Regions from separate parts of the Lacticaseibacillus zeae subsp. silagei genome, predicted to be linked through region 2. Evidence: predicted binding sites of a transcription regulator. Region 2 holds the regulator's gene; the other holds the start of a gene.
What was found. Region 2 encodes LexA, which represses DNA repair genes until DNA is damaged. Its sites were predicted from a motif close to CNAACANNTGTTNG; they were not measured.
Positions count from the first base shown of each region.

Region 1 (4,218 bases), 590 kb from region 2:
TTTTACCATCGATCGTGATCTTGAATTTTCTCAACATCTTTTTCAGTCCACCTTTTTCTTAATTGACTTGACCACATAATGCCCATGACCATCACCCGCCGCAATCGCGCTGGCAATCAAGCCAACCCGTTTGGCCTCGGGATTTTCAACATACAAATGTTTAAGCACAAGTTTGGCATCAGGCGCCGTGTCCGCAGTAACCGCGGCAGCGATTAAGCTGGCAGTCAGTTCATTCGCCGGATCAACTTCCAGATAATTGGGTACTTCTTCCCATTCATCCGCCTGAGCTGCTTCATCAGCATTCACCGATTTAACCGGCGTCGATTCAATTAGCGTTTGCGGTTGTTTACGCCGATGCAACCATTTAAACATCTTTACACCCCCTAAGCGTGAGCCGATGCGGGTAGAAGCCGGAGTGTAAGCGGCCTTGGGCGTGATGGTCGGGCTTTGACCATTGCGACCAAGGTCCTTACATGCAGGCTTCTGCACCAGCAAACGCGTTAATGTAAGCTTGAACCAACGTTGTTAAATGCCGAACCAATCGTTATCGTCATGCATTTTCTGGTTCTCATCAACCTTATAATACGGGGAAAAGCCAATCACGATTGGCTTTTCGGTGTCTTTTTGAATTGGTGCTTACTTTTGTGGTAGATAGAATGGTACGTGGCCGAAGAGCATAACGGTGACCACGAAGATGGCGAAAACGCCTAATGCGTATTTACCAGCTTCACGTTGCCACTTACCCATGTCCAACCCGGTGAGCCGGAGCAGTAGGTAAATAAAGGCAACTAACGGTGAAAGCAAGTGGAATGCTTGTCCCATTAATGATGCTAAAGCCATCTGCATATTGGTAAAGCCATAGGCGCGTCCTGCAGTTGCCAGCACCGGCATAACGCCGAAGTAGAAGCCGTCGTTACTCAAGAAGAAGGTCCCTGGTGCAGAAATCAGCGCAATAACCAATCCCCAGAACCCAGCCATGGAACTTGGAATAATCGCGGTGAAACTCTTGGCAAGTGCTTCGGCCATCCCGGTTCCCTGGAATAAGCCCATGAAGACCCCGGCAGCAAAGACCAGAATAACAACTTGCACGGCATCGCCGCCGTTAGCACCGATTCGCTTGCTTTGGTCGCCTAACTTAGGATAGTTAGCCATCAATGCAATACAGGTACCAACCAAGAAGAGCAACAGCGGTGGCATTGCAATCGCCTTGATAAAGGAACTTGCCACCAACCAGGCAATAAGCACAATGGTCAGAATGCCATTAAAAGCAAACATATTTGGACGGCGAATTTCGGAAACTTCAGGATCAACCACTGACGTCATCTCATCGATTTCTTCATCGGTTAATTCCCGAACACCCAAGCGTTTCCGTTCCGCGCGGCCCATGTGTGGCGCAACGTAGAAAACAACATAAGCCAAGGCCAGAATCATACCTGGCAATAAATACGTCAAAATATCGGCATCAACCTTCAAAACGGCCATGGCCCGAGCGGTTGGCCCGCCCCAAGGCAACAGGTTCATGATGGTATTTTGCAAAATAATCAAAACACCGAGATTCATCATATTCATGTTGAGCTTCTTATAAATCGGAATAAATGCTGAGCAGCAGATCAAAGTCGTTGTGGTGCCATCCCCGTTAAGTGAAACTGCCATCGCAACAATCGCGGTTGCCATCAGCACTTTCATCGGGTCGCCTTTTGCGATCTTGATCATCCGGGCTGTAATCGGATCGAACAGACCGGCGTCGAGCATAATGGAAAAATACAGAATAGCGAATAAGAGCATGATCCCTGTGTTAGCGGTCGTTGTCAGACCCTTCAACACGAAATCGCCGATCGTCCCTTTCTTCGCCACGCCTGCTACCATCGCAATAATTGCAAACAGCAGCGGGATCATCACTAAAGAAGTGAATGGTGAGAGCTTCTTGGTCATGATGACGTACATGAAAACAATAATCATGGCGTAAGCAATGACGGTGAGTAACATAGTCCCAACCTCTTTTCATAAGTTTTTGTCGCTATCCACATGATACGTGATTTCTGTCACGAAAAGGCCGATTTTGCTTCTTTAGAACACCAAAAGAACAATTGTACGGTTAAGGGGAATCTAAATTTTCCAAGAAAAAGAAAACGCCTTCATTGGCTTAAAATTCGGTTTTAAGTCAATGGAGGCATATTTTAATGATACGATGGGAACAATTGTAAAAGAACGTTTTTCAATTGATACTTACTTCACAATTGACTAATACAGAAGCGTTTTTCTGTGTTAGTCTACCAATCCTGAAAACGCTCATCTTCCAACTTTTTCAACAGTTGGTGAAAGTTTTCCCGTGACGGAGCGTGGTCCAATGTTTCTTGCTGCAACTCATTAAACCGCTCTGCTAAGTAATAAGCAGTGAGATAAAGCGTCAGTTTTCGTTTCACAATAGCTTCCGGATCTTTGTCGTCCGGTACTTGGTGTGACCCCACAACAAGCTTGGCGAACTGTTTCGGATTTAACCGTAAATCATCAGGTGCATCAGCCTTCATGATAGAACCTCCTTTTTTAAGTATGCCTAATACTAACATAAAAAAACGAACGTTTCCGGCTAAAAGCAGGCGTTCGTCACGATGTTGGGGATGATGTTCGGGTTAAAAATGCCGGAGGAACTGCGTGCACCAACCAAACCTGACTCCCTGTCGGATAAAAAACCTCACCGGTATCTGCTGCCTTTTGCGCGGCCACGCGATAAATAACCGGATGGCGGTCATGCCGCACACCAACCTGCCACGCCATTTTAAGATTTTCGGAAAGATGGACAAAATCGCGATCCATTGGTTTAAGCCCTTCAACATCAATCAAAACGGCTGCTTGATGTGACGTGCCATGATATAACCAGATCGGCGGACGTCGCGTCGGCATTAACGGCAAGACCGGGACACTATGGCCGTATACCGCTCTGATGGTGCTTCCCTCAATCGCAAACCGCTGCTTGTCGCTTTGTGTCATAATGTCATCAAGCACTTGGCGATCAAGATGCATCTGGTAATGTGCATTGAATCGCCTAAGCAACGTTTCCAAATCTGTGCGGCCATAGCGATCCAGTGTGACACCGATTTTTTCCGGATGGTGCCGCAAGATCAGGCTTAATGTTTTACTGATTCTGACGAGTCGCTTATCCATTGATGACCACCTCGTTTTTCAAATTGACATAGCAAAGAAGGCATAACATTGAAACTGCATTTTTCCACGGCGAACTTAACCGATCTTGACGCCATTATGCGAATCGAACGGGCGGGCTTCACACCCCAGGAAGCTGCCAGTCGTTCCAGCATGGCAGCCCGCATCATTCATTATCCTGACACGTTTATTGTAGCGCGGACTGGCCAAACAATTGCGGGTTATATTGTTGGCCCAGCCACTTCACAGTCAACCATTACCGACGATTTGTTCGTTAGCAGCCAGCCTAACTCGGCAGCTGCACCGTATATTGCGATTCTGAGTCTCGCGGTTGCGCCTGATCTGCAACATCACGGCATTGGCCGCCAGCTCTTAGCCAAAATGACCGACGTTGCGCGCAAGCAAAAGCGCATCGCCATTACCTTAACCTGTCTCCAGCGCCTCATCCCTTTTTATGAGCACGCCGGCTTCCACAATGACGGACAGGCAGCCTCCACTCATGCCGGCGAAGTTTGGTTTAACATGACAAAAACTGTGGGGCCGATGAGTGAGTCGTGAGGTAAAAGGGACCGGTAATTTAATTCTGATCGCCGATTTTGTTACGCCCATTTTTCACTTTAAAAGTGGTGTTTTAAGTTCCATTAACATAGAACAATGCCCTTCTCTCAAATTAAAATATGGAAACCATAGCCGGCCATTGTCACCGGCTATTTTGCTTTACACACTAGCCGTTTCGGTTTAAACTACTAGTGTGTAAAGCATATTAGGCGAAGGGAAGATTCTGATGGCGAGAGACGACAACAGCCAGATGCTAAAAGGCATTTTACAAGGGTGCCTGCTCATCTTGCTCGCGCGCAAAGAACAATACGGTTATGCCATCAGCGAATCGCTTAATCTTTTTGGCTTCGAGAATGTGCCTAAGGGGACGATTTATCCGCTATTGATGACGATGGAAAAGAAGGGTCTCCTGACGAGTCACATGCGCCCATCGCCGGACGGACCAAGTCGCAAGTATTATACGATCACAGCAGATGGCGAAAAGGCTAGGCAAACATTCAT
Region 1 is NZ_CP132484.1:1,300,289-1,304,506, reverse strand. It holds gene LACZS1_RS06225 (acetyl-CoA carboxylase biotin carboxyl carrier protein subunit) at 1-37, opposite strand, end outside; gene LACZS1_RS06220 (hypothetical protein) at 43-372, opposite strand; gene LACZS1_RS06215 (CitMHS family transporter) at 637-1,986, opposite strand; gene LACZS1_RS06210 (hypothetical protein) at 2,271-2,528, opposite strand; gene LACZS1_RS06205 (RNA 2'-phosphotransferase) at 2,605-3,162, opposite strand; gene LACZS1_RS06200 (GNAT family N-acetyltransferase) at 3,211-3,717, shown strand; gene LACZS1_RS06195 (PadR family transcriptional regulator) at 3,944-4,218, shown strand, end outside.
Region 1: LACZS1_RS06215 (CitMHS family transporter) is a predicted target of LexA. The motif match lies at 2,081-2,094, and genes of this name have one in related genera.

Region 2 (4,218 bases):
GCCGTCTTTAAGCATGAAGAAGAGAATGATCGGTGCTGTCGAAATCGTGATGACAACATTGCCGACAATGCCAATCAGATTTTGCAGCTGCGAGATGGTACCGGTGACGAAAGCACCTTGTTTGCCAGTGAAGAACGTTTGGACTTCACTGGCGATGTTGTTGAGGTCATGCTGCGATAAAACATTTTGCTTATCATTCAAGTCATCCAGCCATTTACCGATTTCCGTAAAAATTTGCGGTGCCGAATCGACAATGCTGGTAATTTGGTTGCTCACCGCCGGAAGGAAACGCAACAGTCCCCAGACCAGAAGGCCGATCAAAACGACGAAGAGCAACGCAATCGCCCAACCGCGATGCAGCCCGGTTTTTTCAAGGCGATTAATGATCGGAACTGTCAGATAGAAGAGAATGCCGGCGAAAATGAACGGTGGCGCGATGATACCGAGAAAATCGACCACAGGCTGGAATACCCAGGCAATTTTGGTGAAAACAAAAATAACCAGCAGGGCCAAAAGCAGGTCAATTAAGAAGACCATGAACTTGTTGTTGATGAAGCGGCGGTAGAACCATGAATCGGTACGTTTCACAGGCGATCCTCCTCTAAGGACGTTAAAGGTTATGACGCGATTTAATCAGCGGTGTCATTAGTAACCTTTACAAAAGACGACAAGTCGAGCATGAGATCTGTGGTAAACCAAGAAAGCTTCGACGTGCAGTTGCCGTTTTTTTACAAGTCAGCTGATTGCACGTGAGTCATTTTTTTCGAAGTTTCTACCCGCCAGACGTCGGATGCTTCCGTATAACAATGATACTAGACTAGCCATGATTTTTCGAGGCTAGGGTTAACTAAAATGGTTCGAAGAAGGTATCGGCGCCGTTACAATAAATTTACAAAAACACCGATTAGCCGTTACAAATATTAAAAATGCCTAAATAAGGGCGTCAAATGTAAATTTTACATATACAAAAGCTTTACAAATCAAAAAAATCAGGTATGATAAAGTCACAACCAAAACGGTGAGTCAATGTCGGTTTTACCGATACGGAGAGGAGTGACCCCATATGAATTTACTTCGCGGGGCTAAATGGACATTAATAACTCTGACCCTGGTCGCAACATTGCTGTTATTTAGCAACTATGCGACGGCCGGCATCTTGTTGATGGCTCTGGATATTTTCCTAAGCTTCTTCTATGCAGTCATCAAGAGCAGATGTGATCGGCGTCAGATGCATAAGATGCCATTATTGCATAACTAATTTGATGAAATGATCCGCAGCCGTGATGACTGCGGATTTTTTCGTGTAACGACGGCGAAAATGATTGCAAACGTTCGTTCGGTTTGGTATGCTTGGTGTAACAAATGAGAACGGAGCGGTGAGCGGATGCCAACACAAGCGAGTCAAAAACGTTGGAAACAGATTTTACAAACCATCTATGACGCGATCGAGGATCATGGGTATCCACCCACAGTTCGCGAGATCGGCAAATCAGTTGGCCTTAGTTCTTCCAGTACCGTTGCAGCATACTTAGAAAAACTGCTGGCGGCCGGATTGATCGCTAAAGACCCGTCTAAGCCGCGAACAATCGAAGTGACTGCAGCAGGGCGCGATTTTATCGGCGTGCAGGCAGAAGGTATTCCGATTGTCGGTACCGTTGCGGCCGGGGTGCCGATTACTGCCATTGAGAATATCGATGACTATTTCCCGGTGCCGGATGACCTACCATACTCGGCCGATGAGCTGTTCATGCTTCGGGTTCAAGGCAGTTCCATGATCAAGATCGGCATCCTTGATGGCGATCAGATTATTGTGAAGAAGCAAAACGACGCCGAAAATGGGCAGATTGTCGTGGCAATGACCGAAGAAGATGAAGCCACCGTCAAGCGTTTTTACAAAGAAAAGAACGGCATCCGGCTTCATCCGGAAAATGATGATATGGAAGACATGTTTTTCCCGGATGTGACGATTCTCGGCATTGTTGTGAGTTTGTATCGTCCTGCGCTTGTATAAGTGCCAGTAATAATAGACCAAGCTAAAAAAGCATTTGCCGCACACATTCAATTGAGTGTGCGTGGCAAATGCTTTTTTGTTGAGGTGACAGTTGCTACCATTAAGGACGGTTAAGCTGATCAAGATCGTCTTTTGGTACCTTTTTGTAAAATGGGCCATCCGGAAGCTGTTTCAGTAATCCCTTTTTAGTAAGTTGGAATTGAACCGTGTTGCTGGCGGCCTGTGGTTGGGCTTTGCCGGTGAAGGTGAAAATCCTTCCCTTTAAAGTCAGTTGGGCCGCAAAAATACCTTGATCTGTACTTTCAAAGTCACCATCTTGGTTCGACAATGTTTCGAGGTAATAGCCACTGGTTGACGACAACACGCGGATCGCTTTCTTTTGGTCATCCTGTTGGACAAACGCATGACCGACCAGCGTGGACAAGGTTGCTTTAGGCGCAGCTTTTTTTGCTTTTTTCCGGGTTTTTGCCGGCTTTGATGTCCGTTCACTGGTGGCTGATCGAGTTGATGATGGTTTGGCAGTCGGCGTGCCTTGAGAACAACCACTCAGGATAAGTAATAACATGAGCCAAACTAATTTTTTCAATGGTGGTCTCCTAGTGAATGAATTGGATGCAGGTCATGACGATGGGGATGACGATCATGGATAGAAGCGTGGTTTCCGTGACCATGATCGCAGCGTAGTCAGCATCGGCGTCATAAAGTTTGGCAACCACCGGCGCATTGGTCATGACCGGCATGCAGGATTGCAGGATGAAGATTTGTTTCATCAGCGTCGGAACCGGCGCAAAGGCGACCAGTGCCGTCATTAACAGTGGGGCAAAAAGGAAGCGGCCGCTGAAGATGCCGAGTGCTTCCTTGCTGAGGCGCAGTTGACTCCACCCAGCTTCGTGTAAGGCAATGCCGATAAAGAACATGGAGCCCGGAACCGTCAAATCGCCGATATAAGTCAGATCAGACATCAAAAAAGTCGGCAACTTGATATTCAGCAAGACTAACACAATTCCCAGCATGAAACCCAGTAAAGGTGGGGAGAAAACTTTCCCCAAAGCCTTTTTAAGATTAAAGCGGGCTGGTTTGGGGCCATCGCCTTGAATAAGGTAGACGCCGATGGTCCAAAAGATCGTCGTGTTGGCCATGTAATAGACCAAGACATAAGGCAAACTGCGAGGACCGAACAAGGCTAGGTTAACCGGCAGGCCGATAAAAACTGTGTTGGAGTTGAAAAACATGGACTTAAATGTGCCTTTTCGCGACTTTGGAACTTTTAACAGGTAACACACTAAAAAGGATAACGCGAAAAGTATCATCATGGACAAGACCGGAAACAACAAGTTTGGCAATAACCGCAGCAGCATACCGGCAGTGAATTTCGATGCGATGGTTACGATCATATAAGCTGGTAGAGCGACTTGGGTAACAACTTTGGCAATTACCTTGCTTGAGTGGTTATTAAACCAGCCGCGGGCAGTAAGGAAATAGCCGAGAATGATCAAAATGAGAATTTCAAGAACGCCAAAGACGCTTGAGATAAATGCGGTCAAATACCAACACTTCCTTATAAATTATTTTGGCCGCCGTAACATAAAAGTTTGACCAAGTTCGGCATAAGTAGGACCGGCGAGGCGGGCCACCGGTGCCAAAGCGGCAGGATTAACGTGTAAGCTTGGCAAATCAAGCACCGTATCGGCAAAGTGGAACTGTCGAATTTCCAGGATAAAGAGATCGGTGATAATCACCCCGGCACGATCACGAATCGGTACATATTGATAAAGTTGCGTTTCAAAGCGAATACGCGCGGCTTGCAACCCAGGCACCTGAATTTCAGTACTGGCCACCAGTGGCAGATCAATCAGGTTCAATTCGCTTTGATCCGGGGTTAAGCGGGCGGCAGTTTGATTCATCGCCTTGGTGAGATCGATGCTCACCATGTGCACGACCGCTTCATGGCGGGCCAAAAGATTCGCCGCCGTGTCTTTTGGCTGCCCGCCATCACGCAAAATGGACACGGATAGCAATGGCAACTGATTAGAGATGCCGGTTGTAAATGAAAATGGCGCTAAGTTGATGACGCCGGCCGTGCTTTGCGTCGTGATCCACGCGATGGGGCGGGGAATGATGCTGCCAGACAGCAGTTTGTATTGCTCGCGGGATGATAGCTTATTGGCAGATAAGTTGATCATAATAGCCTCCGGTGGCTGGTGAAT
Region 2 is NZ_CP132484.1:712,406-716,623, forward strand. It holds gene LACZS1_RS03350 (AI-2E family transporter) at 1-588, opposite strand, end outside; gene LACZS1_RS03355 (hypothetical protein) at 1,064-1,258, shown strand; gene lexA (transcriptional repressor LexA) at 1,385-2,011, shown strand; gene LACZS1_RS03365 (hypothetical protein) at 2,112-2,576, opposite strand; gene LACZS1_RS03370 (AEC family transporter) at 2,608-3,555, opposite strand; gene LACZS1_RS03375 (flavin reductase family protein) at 3,577-4,194, opposite strand.